DNA from 4 places in the Rhizobium indicum genome. Region 4 is predicted to be linked to each of the others. Evidence: predicted binding sites of a transcription regulator. Region 4 holds the regulator's gene; each other region holds the start of a gene.
The links. Region 4 encodes LexA, which represses DNA repair genes until DNA is damaged. Its sites were predicted from a motif close to TGTTCNNNNTGTGTTCNG; they were not measured.
Positions count from the first base shown of each region.

Region 1: the regulator LexA is predicted to act here: its motif matches at 1,875-1,892, upstream of FFM53_RS11800 (2'-5' RNA ligase family protein).
Region 2: the regulator LexA is predicted to act here: its motif matches at 2,966-2,983, upstream of FFM53_RS36295 (ImuA family protein).
Region 3: the regulator LexA is predicted to act here: its motif matches at 3,239-3,256, upstream of recA (recombinase RecA).

Region 1 covers NZ_CP054021.1:2,368,110-2,373,724, forward strand. Annotated here, with positions in the region: gene FFM53_RS11785 (Atu4866 domain-containing protein) at 1-221, shown strand, start outside; gene FFM53_RS11790 (SDR family oxidoreductase) at 363-1,097, shown strand; gene FFM53_RS11795 (methylated-DNA--[protein]-cysteine S-methyltransferase) at 1,131-1,694, opposite strand; gene FFM53_RS11800 (2'-5' RNA ligase family protein) at 1,967-2,566, shown strand; gene FFM53_RS11805 (M14 family metallopeptidase) at 2,672-3,733, shown strand; gene FFM53_RS11810 (ArsC family reductase) at 3,894-4,244, shown strand; gene ybaK (Cys-tRNA(Pro) deacylase) at 4,274-4,747, shown strand; gene FFM53_RS11820 (MarR family winged helix-turn-helix transcriptional regulator) at 4,798-5,241, opposite strand; gene FFM53_RS11825 (glutathione S-transferase family protein) at 5,325-5,615, shown strand, end outside.
Region 2 covers NZ_CP054021.1:2,734,770-2,740,384, forward strand. Annotated here, with positions in the region: gene leuD (3-isopropylmalate dehydratase small subunit) at 1-117, opposite strand, end outside; gene FFM53_RS13515 (VOC family protein) at 252-674, opposite strand; gene FFM53_RS13520 (hypothetical protein) at 804-1,037, opposite strand; gene FFM53_RS13525 (HpcH/HpaI aldolase/citrate lyase family protein) at 1,175-2,095, shown strand; gene FFM53_RS13530 (DUF1737 domain-containing protein) at 2,095-2,301, shown strand; gene FFM53_RS13535 (metallopeptidase family protein) at 2,404-2,841, opposite strand; gene FFM53_RS36295 (ImuA family protein) at 3,003-3,947, shown strand; gene FFM53_RS13540 (Y-family DNA polymerase) at 3,988-5,403, shown strand; partial or broken gene FFM53_RS13545 (error-prone DNA polymerase) at 5,400-5,615, shown strand, end outside.
Region 3 covers NZ_CP054021.1:80,756-86,370, reverse strand. Annotated here, with positions in the region: gene alaS (alanine--tRNA ligase) at 1-1,944, opposite strand, end outside; gene recA (recombinase RecA) at 2,098-3,192, opposite strand; gene FFM53_RS00340 (carbohydrate kinase family protein) at 3,422-4,366, shown strand; gene FFM53_RS00335 (pseudouridine-5'-phosphate glycosidase) at 4,439-5,365, shown strand; gene cckA (cell cycle histidine kinase CckA) at 5,600-5,615, opposite strand, start outside.
Region 4 covers NZ_CP054021.1:483,423-489,037, forward strand. Annotated here, with positions in the region: gene FFM53_RS02310 (FtsB family cell division protein) at 1-11, opposite strand, end outside; gene eno (phosphopyruvate hydratase) at 148-1,422, opposite strand; gene kdsA (3-deoxy-8-phosphooctulonate synthase) at 1,572-2,417, opposite strand; gene FFM53_RS02325 (VOC family protein) at 2,414-3,307, opposite strand; gene lexA (transcriptional repressor LexA) at 3,506-4,225, shown strand; gene FFM53_RS02335 (ComEC/Rec2 family competence protein) at 4,206-5,615, opposite strand, start outside.

The DNA of each region.
Region 1 (5,615 bases), 1.9 Mb from region 4:
TCGGCATATGGGTTACGGATGATGGCCGCGTCCGCCACGAACTTCTGCCCAATGGCCGCTACGACGAAGCTCGTGGCAGCCGGGAAAGCGCCTACCGGGGACGCTACGAAGTCACCGGAAGCCACATCGAATATTGGGATGACACGGGTTTCACGGCCGACGGCGATTTCGTCGACGGCAACACCCTCCATCATGGCGGCATGGTGCTTCGGCGCAAATGATGTGCCGCCTGAAAGGCAACGATGCGCTACGCGCAAATTTCGATGCCTGGGCGGAGACGACGCTCAGCGCCGATTTTCCCACCTGACCACCAAAAACCCTCAGCCGCATCGCCAGGCGAGCGGCGTATAATGGAGCTTGAAATGTCTGATATCAAAGGAAAAGTAATTGCCATCACCGGCGCCAGCAGCGGTATCGGAGAGGCCGCGGCAAAGATGCTGGCTGCCGCAGGCGCCCATATCGTGATCGGCGCCCGCCGCACCGAGCGCCTGGAGGAACTCGCCGGCGAAATCGCCGCAAACGGCGGGACGGTGCGCCTGCGACAGCTTGATGTCACCGACCGTTCCCAGGTGGAGGCCTTTGCAGGCTTTGCCCGCTCCGAATTCGGCCGGCTGGACGTCATCATCAACAATGCCGGCGTCATGCCGCTCTCGCCGCTCGAGGCTCTCAAGGTCGATGAGTGGAACCGGATGGTCGACGTCAACATCAAGGGCGTTCTCTACGGCATCGCGGCGGCGCTTCCGATCATGAAGGCGCAGGGATCAGGGCAGATCATCAACCTGTCTTCGATCGGCGGCCACAGCGTCTCGCCGACGGCGGCTGTCTATTGCGCGACGAAATTCGCGGTGCGGGCGATCTCGGACGGATTGCGGCAGGAGACCGATCGTATCCGCGTGACCGTCATCTCTCCCGGCACGACGACATCGGAACTGGCCGACACCATCACCGATCCGACGGCGCGGGACGCGATGAAGGCTTTCAGGGCGATCACCATCAGCCCCGAGGCCATCGCCAATTCGATCCTCTACGCCGTCAGCCAGCCTGATGATGTCGATGTCAGCGAGATCATCATCCGGCCGACAGCCAGCCCGCATTGAGCGGCGAACGCTGTTGTTAGAGATCGCCGCCGCCTAAAAACCCAGCGACTGCTGGGCGGGCGGCGGCGGTGCAAGGTTGACGCCTTCGAGCTCCAGCATGCGGGCCTTCGATGACGACCCGCCGGGCGCCGAGAAGCCGCCGATCTTGCCGCCGGCCGCGAGTACGCGGTGGCAGGGGATGATCAGAGCGACAGGGTTCTTCGCCATTGCCTGGCCGACGTCGCGGGCGGCTTCCGGCCCGACGCCGAGCTCCTTCGCCAGCGCGCCGTAAGTGGTGGTGCGGCCCCAGCCGACGCGCCTTGCCGCCGCATAAATATCCCGGAAGAAGGCATCCTGGCCGGCAAGATCGAGTTCGACGCCGGAAAAATCCGTCTCCTCACCCTGGAAATAGCGTTTCACCGCCGCGACCGTCTCCAGCACAGCAGGCGTCGGCGTGCCGGCTTCGGCATCCGGCAGGCGGCGCAGCAAGAGCCGTTCGGTCGCTTCTGCTGCTTTGGTCGGCAGTTGGAAGCGGGTGATGCCGGCATCGCTCCAGGCAATGCCGCAGAAACCGCCCGCGGTTTCGAAGATGAGATAGTGGTGCGTTGTCTCAGCCATGACACAGCCTCCGCGTTTTCGATGACCCTCAAAATCGTATGGGACGGCCGCTGTTTCAACCCGTTTCTTGCGCGCGCCGGGCTTTCGGGAAAGATCGCGATCCCCCCAGGAAACGTACATTCCATCCGGCCCCGGGGGTGATGATCTGATTAGTTCGACGGCCAGCATATTGGGAGATTATGTTCTCTTTTTGTTCTTGCTTTTCTTTCTTTCAAGAATATCCTGCTTGCTTTTTGGAGACGACGAGGAGGGTCATGACGACCTGAAATTCTATGAATCAGATGCTCCTCGAGTTCGGAGACGACAAAAAAAGGCGCAGACGGCCGGGCAAGACTCACGATGCTAAACACCGACTTTTCTTCGCCCTCTATCCTCCTGACGCCATCGAGCAGCAGGCGGCGTCGATCGCCCATGACTATTGTCGAGCCTTCTCCCTTTCCGGCAAGCCGCGGCTGACGACATTGCATGTAACGATCATCTGGGTCGGCGACTATGCGAGCCTGCCGGAGGATGTGGTCTTCGCAGCGCTACAGGCCGGCGCCGCAGTCGAGAGTGCCCCGATCGCAATGAGCTTCGATCGGATCATGCGATTCCCGCAGGCCCGAGCGCTTGTGCTTTGCGGCGAAGGCGGTCGGAAACCGCTCACCCGACTGCGTGTTCAACTTGGCGTCAGCATGCACAATGACGGATTTCCCCACAATATTGGCGGCAATTTCAAGCCGCACATGACACTGCTCTACGACCGCAAAGCCGTGCCACCGGCGACCCTCGACACACTCGTTTCATGGACGGCGTCCGAATTCCTGCTCATCCACAGTGTTCTCGGAAAAACCGAACATCGGATCATCGATCGCTGGCCGTTGCTCGGCTGAGGAAAGCGAGATCCGCGGATCTCGGCTTGCGCTTGCCTGATTTCCGCGCATAAAGCTCCGAAAGCCTGTTCCGGGGCATTGGTGCAAACGGGGAGCGAAATCAGCATGGACGTTTCAGAGATCATCATCCCTGGAGATACGCCGGGAACGGAGTGGCGGTTGCCGGTGCTGCGCTTTAAGGGCCGCGATCCGAAGGCGCCGAAGACCTATATCCAGGCGGCTCTGCATGCCGGCGAGCTGCCTGGAACGGTGCTGCTGCATTTCCTCTGCGAGCGGCTGCGGCAGGCGGAAAGCCAAGGCGGGATCGCCGGCGACATCACCATCGTGCCGCAGGCCAATCCGATCGGTGCGGCGCAATCGCATTTTGGCGAGCTGCAGGGTCGTTTCGATTTGGGCTCACGCACCAATTTCAACCGGGATTTTCCGCTGATCTCCATTGTCGATCGCGCGACGCTGATCGAGGATCTTGATGATTACCCGGCTACCGACAGATTGAAGCGGCAGCTGCTGCATATGGCGCTTGGGGCTGATCTCGTGCTCGACCTTCATTGCGACGACGAATCCCTGCAATATGCCTATATCGACGAGGCCTTTTGGCCGGAGGCGGCCGATCTCGCCGCCGCGCTAGACATGGAGGCCGTGCTGCTTTCGGATGGCGAAAGCTCGGCCTTCGAGGAGGCCGTCGGCTTTGCGTGGAAATATGAAGTTCCAGGCGAACGCCGGCCCCGGCTGCCCGGCAAACTCTCCGTCACCGTCGAGCTGCGCGGCAAGCGCGATGTCGATCCGATGCTGGCGAAAAAGGATGCGGACGGGCTCTGGCACTTCCTCGCAACACGGGGGATCGTTGGCGACGAAAAGCCGGCGGCAACGGCATTTTCCGGTCCGGCCGTGCCGCTCGACAATGTCGAGATCATCCGCACACCAGAAGGCGGCGCCGTGCTCTTCCACCGCGATATCGGCGAGAGGATTGCGGAAGGTGACCGCCTAGTGACGATCGTCACCCGGCCGGGGCAGCCGGGCGGCAGCATCGAGCTCACCGCGCCGCAGGACGGGCTGATCCTGACCCGGACCTCCGACCGGCTGGTGCGGCGGCGCGGCGACCTGATGAAGATCGCCTGCGACGAACCCAGCAAGGCTTCCCGCAAGGCCGGCACGCTGGAGAATTGAGCCGCGAGGGCTCTGCCGGCGTTGATCGCTGCCTGAGATGCCAATCAATCCGGAGCTGTTACCATGCTCGCCAACGCGCTCGGGGATAAAACGTCGCACGGCGTTTGCGCCGGCCTTCGTGCATGTTATCTCGCTGCTATCACAGGGAGATCGATCGGGTATGGCTGTCACCATCTATGGCATCAAGAATTGCGACACGATGAAGAAGGCCCGCAGCTGGCTGGAAGAACATAGCGTCGCCTATGAGTTTCACGACTACAAGGCGCTCGGTATCGACCGCGCCCATCTCGAAGCCTGGATCGACCAGGCCGGCCTCGATACCGTGCTCAACCGCGCCGGCACCACCTTCCGCAAATTGCCCGATGCGGAGCGCGAGAAGCTCACCCGCGAGAAGGCGATCGCCCTGATGCTCGACCAGCCGTCGATGATCAAGCGGCCGGTGCTGGAGGCGAAGGGGAAATTGCTGGTCGGCTTCAAGCCGGAGATTTACGCCGGTGCATTCGGTGACTGACAGGCGCCGCTGAACTCACGAGGGAAGAGATGTCCAAGACCACGCGCGCGACACAGCTTCTTTCGCAGGCAGGCGTCGCCTTCACCGTTCATGCCTATGACTACGACCCCAATGCCGAGCGCGTCGGGCTGCAGGCGGCCGAAGCGCTCGGCGAGGCGCCGCACCGGGTGCTGAAGACGCTGATGGCGGAGGTGGACGGCAAGCCGGTCTGCGTCGTCGTGCCGTCGGACCGCGAAGTCAGCATGAAGAAGCTTGCCAGCGCCTTTCACGGCAAATCGGCCAACATGATGAAGCCCGCCGATGCCGAGCGGCTGACGGGCTACCATGTCGGCGGCATTAGCCCGTTCGGCCAGAAGAAGACGGTGCCGACCGCGATCGAGGAAGCCGCGCTTGGCGAACCGCTGGTCTATATCAATGGCGGGCAGCGCGGGCTGCAGGTGCGGCTCGATCCGAAGGCTGCGTTGAAGGCGCTGAAGGCTGTCGCCGCGCCGCTGATTGCCTGATCGGAGCATGATGCCGAAAACTGCAAGCGGTTTTCGGCATCATGCTCCTGCTATAAGAAGCGGTCGAGCAGGCCGGCGATCGTCTTCGCCTCGCTTTCGGCAAGCTTGCAGCCGATATGGGTCTCGATCGATCTGGCATAGACAGTCCACATGCGCTCGCGAAGCTTTCGGCCGGCATCTGACATCACCACCCAGCGGCCGCGTCCATCCTCGGCGAAGGCCTCGCGCCGGACCAGGCCCTCTTTTTCCAACCGGTCGAGCAGCCGGGAAAGATTATACTGGGCCAGCAAGGTCCGCTCCTCAATCTCGTAGGGCCGCAGCCTGCCGTCTTGCGAGCGCGCCAATTCCCACAGCACATCGTACCAGGCAAGCGGCGGGAGGCCGGCCGCTTTCAGGTCGGCTTCGATGGCGCCGAGCAAGCGCTCGCGGGCGCGCATGATGCTCGTCCAGGCAGAGGTGACCGCTTCGCTCGGATTCGACGTTTTTTCGGACATAAATGCAATTACATCTATCTTGAATTCCGCTGCAAGCGATATTAGATGCATCTACATCTATCATCATTGCCAAGGAGACCCCCATGAGCAAGCTTACCCTCGTCAGCCATCATCTGTGCCCCTATGTGCAGCGCGCCGCGATCGCGCTGCTCGAAAAGGGTGTACCCTTCGAGCGCATCAACATCGATCTTGCCGACAAGCCGGACTGGTTCCTGAAGATCTCGCCGCTCGGCAAGGTGCCGCTGCTGCGGATCGAGGAGGAGGATGGCAGCCAGGCCGTGCTGTTCGAAAGCAGCGTCATTTGCGAATATCTGGAGGAAACGCAGCCAGGTGTGGCGCTGCATCCGAAAGACGCGCTGACGCGTGCCCGCCAT
Region 2 (5,615 bases), 2.3 Mb from region 4:
GCCGAGACCGGTGCGCTTGATCGTCTTCAGATAATCCTTCGGAATGATCATGTCGGTGTCGACGTTGACAACCGGCAGGGGCGCTGCAACGCCCGTGAGCTTCACGAATTTATCCATGACCCATGCTCCATTTCAGCAAATCTACTTCCAGAATTTGCATCTAGTCCAGTTTTTCGCCGAAATGAAGGAGAATCTTTCACAGATGGCGGCCACGCGACGTTTCGCGCGGTCCGCTCAATTGCGCCTGTCCCTTATTTGGACGCTGCGTTCAACCCCCAGAGGACGCCGAACGGATCACGAAGCTGGCCATAGCGGTCGCCCCAGAACATCAGTTCGACCGGCATGACGACTTCGGCGCCGGCGGCAACCGCGCGATCCCACCAGAAATCGATATCATCGATCACCAGCTGGATTGCAAAGCCTTCATGGCCTTTGAAGGGATGGCCATATTCGGGATAGGCGTCCGACAGCATCAGGGAACTGCCGTTGATGTAGAGATGCACATGCATCGTTCTGCCGCTCTCGTCGACCGGCACGAGATATGCCTCTTCGGCGCCGAAAGCCTTCTTGTAGAATTCCGCAGCTTTCACCGCGCCGCCGACCGTAAGATAGGGCAGCAGGCCGTTCTTGACCGGTGGCATCTTGGTCGGGTTGCTCTCTGTCGTCGCATCCATGCTTGTCCTCCATTCGTTTTTTGAACGCCGGCTGAATGCCTGGCTGCTTCAAGGACGTAGCATGGAAGCGTGATCCGACAGTGTCGGCCGAAATTTTTCGGCGAACCAAAATTTTCAGCAAAAAGGTGATCAGAGATCGATGATCGTGCCGCGGCCGTCGTTCCAGACCCGCATCTCGCGCTGGCCGTTATTTGCCTTGGCGCGGACCGGAGCGGGCTTCATCTTCATCGAAAGCGCGCGTCCGACCATGAGCACGGTCAGGATGCCGCCGACGGCAAGCGTCACTGAAAAGGTGAGAAGCAGCATCGCCACGAAAACGGTGGCGCCGGCAAGCATGAGGAAGATGGAGCGAATGTTCTGCATGTTAGAGACCTTTCTTCGGAAAGGAATGTGGTCCTTCTCTTTCCTCTCTGCAAGGCAAGCATGGCTTTTTGTTGTTCTGTGGGAGGTTCTGGGGTGGGCTGCTTGCTTCGGCTTTCAAAGCTTGGCAGTAATTCGCCATGAGCCGAAACCCGACGACCCGCCCCATCCGCCTGCGCCGTTCGGTGCTGAGCGTGCCTGCCATCAATCCCCGCGCCCTTGAAAAAACCCATGCGGTCGATTGCGATGCGGTGATCTTCGATCTCGAGGATTCCGTGGCGCCGGAAAAGAAGGCGGAAGCGCGGGAAAATCTGAGGAATTTCTTTTCGGCTCGGCCGCTCCAAGGCAAGGAGCGGATCATCCGCATCAACAGTCTGTCCACCAATTTCGGCCTGGCGGACATGGAGCTGGTGACGGCGCTTGGTCCCGATGCCGTGCTGCTGCCGAAGGTCGACGAGCCGCAGGATGTCATGGCGGTGGGCGACCTTCTCTCCGAGGCCGATGCATCGGAAGATCTGCGCATCTGGGCGATGATCGAGACACCGCGCGGCATCCTCAATGCGGCTGCTATCGCCGAAGCCGGGCGCACGCCGGGCTCACGGCTCGATTGTCTCGTCGTCGGGCTCAACGACCTGCGCAAGGAAACCGGCGTGCTGCCGCAGCCGGGGCGGAACTATCTCGTGCCGTGGCTGATGCAGGTCGTCCTTGCGGTCAGCGCTTACGGGCTCGATGCGATCGACAGCGTCTTCAACGATTTCAGGGACGAACAGGGTTTCGATGCCGAATGTCTGCAGGGCCGGGCCATGGGCTTTGCCGGCAAGATGCTGATCCATCCGGCGCAGATCGAGCCCGCCAACCGGCATTTCGGTCCGGATCCGGCAGCGATTGCGGAAGCGGAGGCGATCATAGCAGCCTTTGCCGACCCCGCTTCCGATGGGCTGAATGTCATCAATGCAGGCGGGCGGATGGTCGAGCGGCTGCATCTTGTCCAGGCGGAAAGTCTGGTCCATAAAGCGCGCCTTATCGCAGCCCGCCAGGCTGCAGCACGAAAGACGATGTGATGAAACTCTACCGCTTCCTGACCGGTCCCGACGATGCTTCCTTCTGCCATAAGGTCACCGCCGCCCTCAACAAGGGCTGGTCGCTGGAGGGCTCGCCGACCTATGCCTTCAATGCCGCAACCGGTGCGATGCAGTGCGGCCAGGCCGTCGTCAAGCATGTCGAAGGCAAGGACTACGATCCCGAGATGAAGCTCTCCGAGCAGTGAGGTTTTAGCGCATAACCCCCGAAAATCGTAATCGATTTTCGGGGGTTATGCGTGATTGAAAGTGATAGCGCGTCCTTAGCGCGTCCTTGGACGCGCGGCGCTCTATCGTTCGGCGGCTTCCTCGGCGCTGGCCTCGATCCGCTCCATGTCATCGTCGCTCAGCCCGAAATGGTGGCCGATCTCGTGGATCAGGACGTGGGTGATGATGTCACCGAGCGTCTCGTCGTTTTCAGCCCAGTAGTCGAGAATGGGACGGCGGTAGAGGCGGATGCGGTTCGGCATCTCGCCGGTTTCCACCGTGAAACGTTCGGAAATGCCCCTGCCCTCGAAAAGGCCGAGCAGATCGAAAGGGGTTTCCAGCGCCATGTCCTCGAAAACGTCGTCATCGGGGAAATCTTCGATCTCGATCGTGAGGTTGGTCGTCAGTTGGCGGAATTCATCCGGGAGATGGCTGTAGGCCTCCATCGCCAGCGACTCGAAGGCGCTGATCGTCGGCGCATGGCGGTCCCGCCAATCATCGCTCTGGTCTATGCGGGCCATGAATATTCCTTCCTTTGCGGGCCCATATAGAACCTTTATCGCCGATTTTCGAGTGCGGAATCAAAGGCAGGAATATTTTCATAGAAAATGGCCGTTGACTCTTCATTAGCTCTCTGGAATCTATAAGAACATAACAGGAACAAGACGGATTGGAGAACGCCATGGCGCAGCACGCCCTGGCGCGCGAGCGGCTTTTTGCGCTCCGCGAAACCATCGCCAGACTGGAGGGAAGGCCCGCGCCGGCGCTTGCTGCAGCGGAACGGGAAGCCGTGGCGGAAGGACGTAAGACCCGCCAGGAGCGCACGCTGCCGCCCCTGCCGTTTGGGGTGGAGTTTCTCGACGGGGCGCTGGAAGGCGGCCTGCCGCTTGATGCGATCACCGAATTCCGTTCCGCTCTGTCTCGCGATGCCGGTGCTGCAAGCGGGCTGGCGATGGCTGTTGCCGCGCGGCTGCAAAAACAGGAAGCGGATGCCGGCCGCCTTCTGCCGTTGCTCTGGATCGGCGATGCCGTCGGCACGCTGGAGGCCGGCCGTCCCTATGCTCCCGGGCTTCGGGATTTCGGACTGAGCCCGGAGCGGTTTCTCCATGCGGCGCCGCGCAAGCTGGATGAGGCGCTCTGGCTGGCGGAGGTGGCGGTGGAAAGCGCTGCCTTCTCGGCCGTCATCTTCGAAGTGCGGGGCAATCCCGTCCATTTCGGCCTGACCGAAAGCCGCCGGCTCAGTCTCAGGGCGCATGCTGCCCGCCGTCCGCTCTTTCTTGTCCGTCAAGCGGGAGCGGAGGAGGCAAGCAGTGCGGCCTTGCGTCTGCATGTCGAACCGGCCCCGTCCGCTCTGCGGCCGTTGCCGGATGGATCGACACTTTCCGGCAGCATCGGCAATCCGATTTTCCGTCTCACACTGGAGAAGAGCCGAAATCCGGCCCCGCTCTCCTTTCTTCTGGAGTGGAATCCCCATGAACGCGAATTTCTCCCTGTCGCCGAACCAAACCTCGTTCGTCCTCCAGGCGAACAGTCAGCGCATTCTGGCGCTCAGCTTCCCGCATCTGCCAACGGATCGCATCGCTCGCAAGCGATGGGGGCTCTCCTGGCGTTCGAAAGGGCGTCCTGAGACGCCGCCTATCGTCTGTTCCGGCAAGCTCAACAATGCCATGCGGCTGACGGCACTGGACGAGTTGGCCGAAAGGCTGGGGTTGAGGAAGGAGCTGGGCGTTGCCGAAGCGCGCGCCATGTACCCGATGCTCGAGGTCGCGGAAGAGGATCCGGCGGCCGACCGCCGGTTGCTGGAGGCAATTGCCGACTGGTGCGACCGCTATACGCCACTGGTGGCGTTTGACGGCAAGGACGGTCTGTTTCTCGACATTAGCGGCTGCGCCCATCTTTTCGGCGGTGAAAAGGCGCTTCTCAAGGATGTGCTGTCGCGGCTTTTTCATATGGGGTTCGATGCCCGCGGTGCGATCTCATCGTCACCCGGCCTTTCCTGGGCCGCGTCCCGCTTCGGGCAAGGCGGCGTGATCGAGGACGAAGAGACGGAACATGTGCTGATGTCCTTGCCGGTTGCAGCCTTGCGGCTGGAAGGACAAACCGTCGATGCCCTGAAGAAGCTCGGTCTGAAATATATCGGCGACGTCATCGATGCGCCGCGAGCGCCGCTGACCCGCCGGTTCGGCCCGGAGCTGCTTCTGCGTCTCGACCAGGCGCTGGGACGTGAAGAGGAGCCGGTCTCGCCCCGGCGTCCTGTTGCCAGCCTCTCGGCCGAAAGCCGGCTGATCGAGCCCATCGGGACGGAAGAGCAGATCCTTGCCGTCACCAGGCAGGTCGCCTTATCGCTGCAGCCGTCGCTGGAGGCGCGGGGGGCTGGAGGGCGGGTGTTCGAACTGGTCCTGTTCCGCGTCGACGGCAGGGTCTTTCGTATCTCCGTCGGCGCTTCGCAGCCGCTTCGCGAACCAAAGTTCATCGCCGGGCTTTTTTCCGAGCGATTGCAGGCGGTCTATGACGATCTCGATGCCGGCTATGGTTTCGAGATCCTGCGGTTGAATGTGTTGCGGCACGATCCCTTCAACGAGGCGCAGGGTGATTTCGAGGGCGACCGTCAGGGAGAGGTCTCGCTTTCGGCCTTCGTCGACCGGGTCTCGGCCCGGCTTGGTGCGGATTGCCTGCAAAGCTTCCAGCTCCGCGAGAGCCATGTGCCGGAACGCGCCGTCATCACGGTTCCTGTGATGGAGAGCCTTCCCAGGCGGAAGATAGCGCAGGACATCCAGCTTCCTTTCCGCGAAGAGCGCCCGCTGCGGCTCTTTGCAACGCCGGAGCCCGTCGAGACCATACTTGCTGAAGTGCCGGATGGTCCGCCGCAGATCTTTCGCTGGCGGCGCATGCAGCATCAGGTGGCAAGAAGCGAAGGGCCGGAACGGATTGCCATGGAGTGGTGGATCGATGGAAGTGACGCCGAGGCGCGTGACTATTTCCGCATCGAGGATGAGACTGGACATCGTTTCTGGATCTATCGGCGGGGCTTTTATGGTCAGGCGCTTGATCCTCGCTGGTTCATGCATGGCGTGTTCGCATGACAATCGCGCGCGCATTCTTCGAGATCGGCACGAGGACGAATTTCTCGTTTCTTGAAGGCGCCTCTGGCCCTGAGGAGATGGTCGTGCAGGCCGCTCATCTCAGGCTCGGCGGCCTCGGGATTGCGGACCGGAATTCGGTTGCCGGCGTGGTGCGAGCGCATGCGCAGGCGGAGCAGCTTGAGGAGAGATACAAGAACAGGGATGAGATTCTG
Region 3 (5,615 bases), 400 kb from region 4:
GCCGTATTTCTCGCCGAACAGCGCCATCGCGCCTTCGGCGATCGCATCGTCGACGCTCATCAGCCTGGTGGTAACCGGCGAATTCTGCAGCACGATCTCGTTCGCCATATCCTCGACAACCTTCAGCTCCTCGGCCGACATCGGCTTCGGATGCGAAACGTCGAAACGCAGGCGCTCGGGCGCCACCAGCGAACCTTTCTGGGCGACATGGGTGCCGAGCACTTCGCGCAGCGCCTCATGCAGCAGGTGGGTCGCAGAATGGTTGGCGCGCAGGCGCGACCGGCGGGCATGATCGACGGTCAGCACGACCGCATCGCCATCCTTGAACACGCCGTCGACGACGGTACCCTGATGCACGAACAGACCTTCGCCCCTCTTCTGCGTATCTGAAATCTCGATCTTGCCGTGGTCGGACGAGATCACGCCGGTATCGCCCATCTGGCCGCCGGATTCGCCGTAGAACGGCGTCTGGCTGACGACGATCTGCACCTTGTCGCCGGCCGACGCCTCGGCAGCGACAGCGCCGTCCTTGACGATTGCCTGCACGACACCCTCGGCCGTCTCGGTATCGTATCCGAGGAATTCGGTGGCGCCGTGTTTTTCCCGAAGCTCGAACCAGACGGTTTCCGTTGCCTTCTCGCCGGAACCCGCCCAGTGCGAGCGGGCTTCGGCCTTCTGGCGCTGCATCGCATCGGTGAAGCCGGAGATGTCGACACCGATCTCACGGGCACGCAGTGCATCCTGCGTCAGATCGAGCGGGAAGCCGTAGGTGTCGTAGAGCTTGAAGGCGGTCTCACCATCCAGCATATCGCCCTTGGAAAGATCCGTCGTCGCGTCCGACAGAAGCGACAGGCCTCGTTCCAACGTCTTGCGGAAGCGGTTTTCCTCCAGCTTCAGCGTTTCCGAGATCAGCGCCTCGGCGCGCACCAGTTCCGGATAGGCGCGGCCCATCTGCTGCACCAGCGTCGGCAGCAACTTGTAGACCAGCGGTTCCTTGGCGCCGAGCAGCTGTGCATGGCGCATGGCGCGGCGCATGATGCGGCGCAGCACATAACCGCGGCCCTCATTCGACGGAAGCACGCCGTCAGCGATCAGGAAGGCCGAGGAGCGCAGATGGTCGGCGATGACGCGGTGGCTGGCGCTGCCTTCCGCCTTGACGCCCATCGTGTCCTCGATGGTGCCGATCAGCGTGCGGAAGAGATCGGTGTCGAATACGCTCTGAACGCCCTGCAGAACGGCGGCCATGCGCTCCAGGCCCATGCCGGTATCGATCGACGGACGCGGCAGCGGCGAGCGCTCGCCGGGTGCAGTCTGCTCGAACTGCATGAAGACGAGGTTCCAGAATTCCAGGAACCGGTCGCCATCTTCCTCCGGCGAGCCCGGAGGGCCGCCCCAGACATTCTCACCCTGGTCGATGAAGATTTCCGAGCACGGGCCGCAGGGGCCGGTATCGCCCATCTGCCAGAAATTGTCTGAGGTCGGGATGCGGATGATCTTGTCGTCGGAAAAGCCGGCGATCTTCTTCCACAGCGTCGCAGCTTCTTCGTCCTCGGAATAGACGGTCACCAGCAGGCGGTTCTTCGGAAGGTCGAAGCCTTCGGTGACGAGCTTCCAGGCAAGCTCGATCGCATTCTCCTTGAAATAGTCGCCGAAGGAGAAGTTGCCGAGCATCTCGAAGAAGGTCAGGTGGCGTGCAGTATAACCGACATTGTCGAGGTCGTTGTGCTTGCCGCCGGCTCGCACGCATTTCTGCGAAGACGTCGCCGTCGAATAGGGACGCTTTTCGAGGCCGGTGAAGACGTTCTTGAACTGCACCATGCCGGCATTGGTGAACATCAGCGTCGGGTCGTTGCGCGGCACGAGCGGGCTCGACGGAACGATCTCATGGCCGTTCTTCTTGAAATAGTCGAGGAAGGTCGACCGGATATCGTTCACACCGCTCATGCTATGCCCTTCAATGCTGCCGGAGGCAGGTAATTTAAATTCATCGGCTTTTAACGTTCACCCCCGCCGCTGTCCAGCAGACAAACAAAACCGGCCGCATTCTCATCAGGAATGCGGCCGGTTGGAACTGTCCGATGAGTTTAGGCGCGAAAATTACATTTCCGCAGTGGCATCGCCATCGCCGTCATCGGGGTCCGGTCCGCCGTTCTGCAGGAAGCGGTCGGCGATCAGGCCGGCATTCTGGCGCAGCGACAGTTCGATCTCGCGGGCGAGATCCGGATTGTCGCGCAGGAAGGTCTTGGCGTTTTCACGGCCCTGGCCGAGGCGCTGGCTGTTATAGGAGAACCAGGCGCCCGACTTTTCGACGATGCCGGCCTTGACGCCGAGATCGACCAGTTCGCCGGTCTTGGAAACACCCTCGCCATACATGATGTCGAACTCGACCTGCTTGAAGGGCGGCGCCATCTTGTTCTTGACGACCTTGACGCGGGTCTGGTTGCCGATCACCTCTTCGCGCTCCTTGACCGCGCCGATGCGGCGGATGTCTAGGCGCACGGAAGCATAGAACTTCAGCGCATTGCCGCCCGTCGTCGTTTCCGGCGAACCGAACATAACGCCGATCTTCATGCGGATCTGGTTGATGAAGATAACCATGGTGTTCGACTTCGAGATCGAAGCGGTGAGCTTGCGCAGCGCCTGGCTCATCAGGCGCGCCTGAAGACCGGGAAGGCTATCGCCCATCTCGCCTTCGATTTCGGCACGCGGCGTCAGGGCAGCGACCGAGTCGACGACGAGAACGTCGACGGCGCCGGAGCGCACCAGCGTATCGGTGATTTCAAGCGCCTGCTCGCCGGTATCGGGCTGCGAGATCAGAAGGTTCTGCAGGTCGACGCCAAGCTTGCGGGCATAGACGGGATCGAGCGCATGTTCGGCATCGACGAAGGCGCAGATGCCGCCCTTCTTCTGCGCTTCGGCAATCGTCTGCAATGCAAGCGTGGTCTTACCGGAGCTTTCCGGCCCGTAGATCTCGATGATGCGGCCCCTCGGCAGGCCACCAACGCCGAGTGCAATATCGAGACCAAGCGAGCCGGTCGAGATCGTCTCGATCTCGACAACATTCTCGTTGGAGCCGAGTTTCATGATCGAGCCCTTGCCGAACGACCGCTCTATCTGTGAGAGTGCCGCTTCAAGCGCCTTGCTTTTGTCCACCGATTTGTCCTCTACCAGCCGCAATGAATTCTGAGACATCCGATCCACCTTTAGGTTATTGAAGCCGCTCAAGCAATGTCGAGTTTGTACCCTATTTGTTCCATTCTCGCAATAGGCGATCAAACAGTTGAAAGAAAAAGGTAAAACGACACGTGTTCTGCATTTGTTTTATCAATGAAAAGCAACGGCTTAGGCCAAAAGTGCCGACTCCGCCGCGTCAGGGCGCACCGTATCGATTCGTCCTTCGGGCATCGGGAGAGCGGATCGGATGAAGAAAAAGATTCTTGTTCTCGGCGGTGCGCATATCGACCGGCGTGGCCGCATCTCGGGCGAGACGGCGCCTGGCGCCAGCAATCCCGGCACATGGTTCGAGGAGCCGGGCGGCGGTGGCTTCAATGCGGCGCGCAACCTGGCAAGGCTCGGTTTTCAGGTGACGATGATCTCGCCGCGTGGCGGCGATCCGATGGGCGAGACGGTCGGAGAAGCTGCCGATTTCGCCGGCATCGACGACCGGCCCTTCGTCTTCCTCGATCGCAAGACGCCGAGCTACACGGCGATCATCGAGAAGGACGGCAATCTGGTGATCGCCCTTGCCGACATGGATCTCTACCGCTTCTTCGTGCCGCGGCGTCTGTCCATCCGCTGGGTGCGGGAGGCCTTCGCCGCCCACGATTTCATCCTCTTCGATGCCAACCTGCCGGAAGAGACGATCGCGGCGATCGTCGCAAAGGCGCATTCCCTCGCCAAGCCTGTTGCGGCAATCGCCATCTCGCCGGCCAAGGTCGTCAGGCTGAAACCCTGCATCGGGGATATCGACTACCTGTTCCTGAATGAGGCTGAAGCTGCCGCTCTTACCGGCGAGCGGCCGGAAGAGGCTGCGGGCTGGCCGCCGTTGCTGAATGAAATTGGCATCAGGAATGCCGTCGTCACCCGCGGCCGGCGCGAGCTCGTCGCGCTTTGCGAGGGCCGCGCCATGACGCTGCAGCCACCGATCGCCGACACCGTCGCCGATGTTACGGGTGCCGGCGATTCTCTTGCGGCCGGCACACTCGCCGCATTGATATCAGGCCTTTCGCTCGAAGAGGCCGTCCGCCACGGCACTGCGGCCGCCATACTGACCGTGCAGTCGCGGCACGCCGTCAACGAAAATCTGACGCCCGATCTGCTGAATGAGGCGCTTGCCCTTGTTCCCCAGGTCAGAATTCTGCATTGAAGCGGCTGATTAAATAGTTGAGCATGATGTCGTCACTTCGGCATCATGCTCTGTCGATCACAGGACAAGACCATGACCAAGCCCATCTCCCCTCTTCTGCCGATCGCCTATTCGAAGGAAGTCGCCAGCGCCAAGCAGCGCGGCGCACCGCTGGTGGCGCTGGAATCGACCATTATCACCCACGGCATGCCCTATCCCGGCAATATCGAGATGGCCCGCAGCGTCGAGGCGATCATCCGCGAACAGGGTGCAGTGCCGGCAACGATCGCCGTCATTCACGGCACGCTGCATATTGGTCTTGAAGCCGCGGAACTGGAGCAACTCGCCAAGGCGACCGAAGTGATGAAGGTGTCGCGCGCCGATCTCGCCTTCGCCATCGCCGAGCGCCGCACCGGCGCCACCACGGTCGCGGCCACGATGATCGCGGCGGCGCGCGCCGGCATCCGTGTCTTTGCCACAGGCGGCATCGGCGGCGTGCATCGCGGTGCCGAAGAAAGCTTCGATATATCAGCCGATCTCGAGGAACTCGCTCGCACCGGCGTCATCGTCGTCTGCGCCGGCGCCAAGGCGATCCTCGACATTCCGAAGACGCTGGAAGTGCTGGAAACTCGCGGCGTGCCTGTCGTCACCTATGAGAGCGAGGATTTCCCCGCCTTCTGGTCGCGCTCCTCGGGCATCCACAGCCCGCTGTCGCTGAACAGCCCGGCCGCCATCGCCAACTTCCAGACGGTGCGCGAACAACTCGGCATCGACGGCGGCATGCTCGTCGCCAACCCCGTGCCCGAGGCCGACGAGATCGCGCGCGAAGAGATGGAAATCTATATCGAGCGGGCGCTCGACAGCGCCGAACGCGACGAAGTCACCGGCAAGGCGGTCACACCCTATCTTCTGTCGACCATCTTCGACCTGACGGACGGCCAGAGCCTGAAGACCAACATCGCGCTCGTCGAAAACAACGCGCGGCTTGCTGCTGAGATTGCGGTGGCGCTGGGTGAATGAGAGCTACGGGCTGCCGGTTATGCCGAGCAAGCCCCCTCTGGCCTGCCGGCCATCTCCCCCACAGGTGGGGAGATTGGCTGGAGCCACCGGCTTTCTGAACAAATGTCCCTTTCAACTCGGTGAAGCGTTGATGTGATGGGAAGCGTTCGCCCCTTGTGATCTCCCCACCTGTGGGGGAGATGCCCGGCAGGGCAGAGGGGGGCCAACACGGCACGACCTCTCCGTCAAACCTCCTCACCCGTCCAACGTC
Region 4 (5,615 bases):
TTTGTCCACATACACGCATGCTCTTGAACGCATTACCAATTCGTTCAATCTAACGCGCAGAGATTAACCGTTCGTTGACTCTAAAAAACGGGCAACAAAAAACCCGCGCCGGGAGGCGCGGGTCAAGCCATTGGAAATCAGATCCGATCAGCCGCGAATGATCGAGCGGCCGGCATACTGGGCCTGCGGGCCGAGGCCCTCTTCGATGCGGATCAGCTGATTGTACTTGGCAAGACGGTCGGAACGCGACAGCGAGCCGGTCTTGATCTGACCGCAGTTGGTGGCGACCGCGAGATCGGCGATGGTCGAATCTTCGGTCTCGCCGGAGCGATGGGACATGACGGCGGTATAGGCCGCCTTGTGCGCCGTGTTGACGGCATCGAGCGTCTCCGTCAGCGTGCCGATCTGGTTGACCTTGACGAGGATCGAGTTGGCGACACCCATGCGGATGCCGTCGCGAAGACGGGCAGAGTTGGTGACGAAGAGATCGTCGCCGACGAGCTGAGTCTTCTTGCCGGCCAGGTCGGTCAGCGTCTTCCAGCCATCCCAGTCGTCTTCGGCCATGCCGTCCTCGATCGAGATGATCGGATACTTGGCGGCGAGCTCGGCCAGATATTCGGCCATGGCGCCCGATTCCAGCGTGCGGCCTTCACCTTCGAGAACGTATTTGCCGTCCTTGAAGAATTCGGTCGAGGCGCAGTCGAGGCCGAGGCACATGTCGTCGCCCGGCTTGTAGCCGGCTTTCTCGATCGACTTCATGATGAAGTCGAGGGCCTCGGGCGCGCTCTTCAGGCCCGGTGCGAAACCGCCTTCGTCGCCGACATTGGTGTTATGGCCCTGCGCGGCAAGTTCCTTGCGCAGCGTATGGAAGACTTCCGAACCCATGCGCACGGCTTCGGCGATCGAATCGGCGCCGACCGGCAGAATCATGAATTCCTGGAAATCGATCGGGTTGTCGGCATGAGCACCACCATTGATGATGTTCATCATCGGCACCGGCAGAAGGCTGGCGGAAGCGCCACCGACATAACGGTAGAGCGGCAGGCCGGACGCCTGGGCCGCAGCCTTGGCAACGGCGAGCGATACGCCGAGGATGGCGTTGGCACCGAGGCGCGACTTGTTCGGCGTGCCGTCCAGCTCGATCATGATGTTGTCGATCTGGATCTGGTTTTCGGCGTCGATGCCGCCGATCGCGTCGAAGATCTCGGTGTTGGCGGCTTCGACCGCCTTTTCGACACCCTTGCCGAGGTAGCGCTTGCCGCCGTCACGCAGTTCGACCGCTTCATGCGCGCCCGTCGAGGCGCCCGAGGGAACGGCCGCGCGGCCCATGCTGCCATCTTCGAGATAGACATCGACTTCGACGGTGGGGTTGCCACGGCTATCGAGAATCTCGCGGGCGATGATATCGGTGATTGCAGTCATGGGTTCTTCCTGCTCGGTGGGTGATAAATGGTTCGAAACCTGTCTTAGTCGAAGGCGTGCAAATTACAATGCTGCAATAGCCTTCGGACCAGCGTTCGGATGTGGCCTATAGCACGATCATGTCAGACTGTTGAACGTCAAGCTGAACCTTAGGCCTTGGCGACCGCATCGAAGGCAAGCAGCTTTTCGAGAAGCCGCGGCATGTCCTTGAGATAGACCATGTTCGGGCCGTCGGAAGGGGCATTGTCGGGGTCCTGATGGGTTTCGACGAAGACACCAGCAATACCGGCAGCCACAGCGGCGCGCGCCAGGGTTTCCACGAATTCCCGCTGACCGCCGGAGGATTCGCCCTGGCCGCCCGGCTGCGCCACGGAATGGGTCGCATCGAAGATAACGGGCGCGCCCATCGCCGCCATGATCGGCAACGAACGCATGTCGGAAATCAGCGTATTGTAGCCGAATGAGGCGCCGCGCTCGCACAGCAGCACGTTCGGATTGCCGCTGGCATTGAGCTTCTTCAGGACGTTCTTCATATCCCAGGGAGCGAGGAACTGGCCCTTCTTGACATTGACGACGCGGCCGGTCTTGGCGGCGGCGATAAGAAGGTCGGTCTGGCGGCAAAGGAAGGCCGGGATCTGCAGGACATCGACGACCTTTGCCACCTCCCCGCATTGCTCGGCGGTATGAACGTCGGTCAGGACGGGAAAGCCGAATTCCTTCTTGAGGTCGGCAAAGACCTCCATGCCCTTTTCGATCCCGATACCGCGTTCGGCCGAAAGCGAGGTCCGGTTCGCCTTGTCGAAGGAGCTCTTGTAGACGAGGCCGATGCCGAGCTTTCCGCAAAGCTCTTTCAGCGTGCCGGCAACCATGAAGGCGTGGTCGCGGCTCTCCATCTGGCAGGGACCGGCAATCAGCGACAGGCGGCCGGTATTGGAAAAAGTGACCTGGCCTTGGCCTTCGCCGATCCTGACTTCGGAATTCGTATCAGTGCTCATCGTGTTTCCTCGAAGGCGAAGAGCGTGCCCTGCCCGGGCGCGCGCTTCACCAGAATGCGATTGTTCTTGCGCGTGTATGTCACCCCGTTAGCAGCCAAATGCGCTTCTGTCACGGCAAGATCGGCGACAGTGAAGAGGATTGCCCGGCCGCGCAGGCCGCGATCTGCGGATGAGCCGGCGATGTCGAAATAGGCCTCCAGCCCTTCCGGCGTCATCAGGCTGATTTTCGCATTCGATGCTGCGATATTGACGCCGAACCCGGTCTTCTCGACTGCCGATTGCGCCACGGCAAGGCTGACGAAGGCAGCGAAGGCGGCCGGCTCCGGCGTGCAAAGCGCGATCTCGATTAGGCCGGTGACGCCATTGGCATGCGTCTCCAGCGCGGCGCGGTCAGCCGGCAGCGTGACGCGCTCGACGGTGAAGAGCAGGAGATCAGGCGCGCGCAGGTCGCCGGCGAAAGCCAGCTTGAAGCCGGCAATCGTCTCGGAACCGTCCGGCATCGTCATCGGCCGGGTGAACTGCAGCATCTCGCCGGCGCTCGATCCGTTGCCGACGAAATTCTGATGATCGATGCCGGCATCCTTGCTGCCGAAAGCCAGCCCCGAAAGCCCCTCCTCGCCACAGCGGAAGCGAAAGGCCTGGTTGCGGGCGGTGAAGACATTGCCTTGCCGCGCTGATGCCTCGCTCTCCTCGACGCTCGCAATTCCGAGCGGCTCCAGATAGGTCTTGTCGGCAAAGAAGACGCAGGCATTCTCCGTTCCGAAGGGATGGCGCGCATCGGCGGCAACGGTGAAGCCGAGCTTGCCGAGCCTCTCGCGCGCCAGATCGATATTGACGACCGGCAGCACGACATGATCCAGCGGGTGCGGTTTGGCGGAGTGCTCGTTCATGATATCCCCCTCTCCTAACACGGCAGAGATGTGTGAGAGTGCCGCCCAAGGCAAGACTTGTGTGCCAATCCGGCGAATGAAAATAAAAATCTCAACGAGTTGGCGCCAAGTTTTACGGAAATTTAGCTACTTGCGGAACACATATGGAACATATAGTGTCTGTTCTGGATTTGTTTCAATCACGAGGTCACAACGTCGATGCTCACGCGCAAACAACAGGAGCTTCTCCTTTTCATTCATGAGCGCATGAAGGAATCCGGCGTTCCGCCATCTTTCGACGAAATGAAGGATGCCCTGGACCTCGCCTCCAAGTCCGGGATTCATCGCTTGATTACGGCGCTGGAGGAGCGAGGCTTCATTCGCCGCCTACCGAACCGCGCCCGCGCGCTTGAGGTCATCAAGCTTCCGGAGGCCTACAGCCCCAGCATTCAGCCCCGGCGCGGCTTTTCGCCGAGCGTCATCGAGGGCAGCCTCGGCAAACCTCAGCCGGTCACCGCCCCTGCTCCCGCAAAGCCCGTCGCCGACAACGGCAACTCGGTCTCCGTGCCGGTCATGGGCCGAATCGCTGCCGGTGTGCCGATCTCGGCGATCCAGAACAATACCCACGACATCGTCGTTCCGGCCGACATGCTCGGCTCCGGTGAACATTATGCGCTGGAGGTCAAGGGCGATTCGATGATCGACGCAGGCATCTTCGACGGCGACACCGTGATCATTCGCAACGGCAGCACCGCAAGTCCTGGCGACATCGTCGTTGCTCTCGTCGACGACGAAGAAGCGACACTCAAGCGCTTCCGCCGCAAGGGCGCCTCGATCGCGCTGGAGGCCGCCAACCCGGCTTACGAGACCCGGATTTTCGGGCCGGACCGTGTCAAGGTTCAGGGTAAACTCGTCGGTCTCATTCGCCGCTATCACTGACATTGGCTAGGCCCGATTCGGTAAAGCTGTTGCTGCGCCAGTCATAGGCGCGATGGCGCATCCATGGCCGCGACAATGCATCGAATGCGGTTGCGACCTCCAGGCCGGCGTCCGTGAAGCGCAACTCGATGGATCCGGTCCTGCGCAGCGTCTCACCGGTGAAGAGCGTCGCACCCGAGCGGCAGCTGTTGAAGCGAAGGCGGACCGAGGTCACGACGATATCGGCCGCGTCGCATGCCGGACCGAGATAGGCGGCATTGTCGATGACGGTTACCACCTGACCATTGGCGAGCCTTGATGTGCACCAGGCCTTCTTGACGCAGGAAAAGCGGTTTGCGTCTCCGCCCGCTGTGGCCGCCCGCATCGCGGTCCTTGCTTCGTTCTGCTGATCGCGGGAAAGCCTGACGCGGCGGTCTTCTCCCTCAGGCGGGATAGCAGGACCATCCAGCATCTTCGGCGGATCATGCCTCGGCAGGACCAGCGCTCTCTGCCACTGGTCGAAGATGAAATCCGGCGGTCTTTCACGGTTGGACGCCATGGCCGCCGCCTCGACGATTGCGACGAGACTGCCATCCTCCGAAATCACCAAATCCGGCGGACGGGGACCCGGCAGAAGCAGCAGGATGAGCGTTGCGACCGCGATGATCGATGTGCCGACATGGCGCAATCGGGTGCGGAGCAGCGTCAGCAGCAGAAAGCCTGCCACGGCGACGGCGAAATACCAGGCGGGCAAGCGGCCGACGTCTATATTGCCATCCCAGCCGGACACCGTCTTTGCGACCGCGATCACCAGATCGAGGCCGAATCCCACCACCTTCCAAGGCAAAACGTCCAGGCCGAAAGGCATGAGCAGCATCGCCAGCAGGCCGGCCGGCATGATGATGAAGGAGATGATCGGCATTGTCGCGAGGTTTGCCGGCAGGCCGTAGGCGGTCAGGCGATGAAAATGCTCGATCGAAAACAGCGCGGTGGAAAAACCGCCGATCAGCGAGGTCAGGAAGATGCCGCCGAAGAAGCCCGCAACCGTAACGAATGGCCTGATGATCGGCAGCTTCAGGAAGGCGTTTTCGCGGACGCGCCGGTCCTTCCACAGCTGATAGCCCGAGACCAGCGCCAATGTCGCTGCAAAAGACATCTGGAAGCTCGGACCCAAAACCTCGGACGGCGAAATGACGACGATGACGAGCGCGGAGAGAGCGACATTGCGCAGGCTGATCGACGGCCGGTCGAAGAAGACGGCAACCAACATGATGGCCATCATGATGAAAGCGCGTTCGGCAGAGACCGCAAAGCCCGAAATCAGGAAATAGGCGGTGACAGCGATGAGCGCGCCGGCGGCAGCGATCTTCTTCGTCGGGTAGGCCTCAGCAATGCCGGGAAAGAGGCTGAG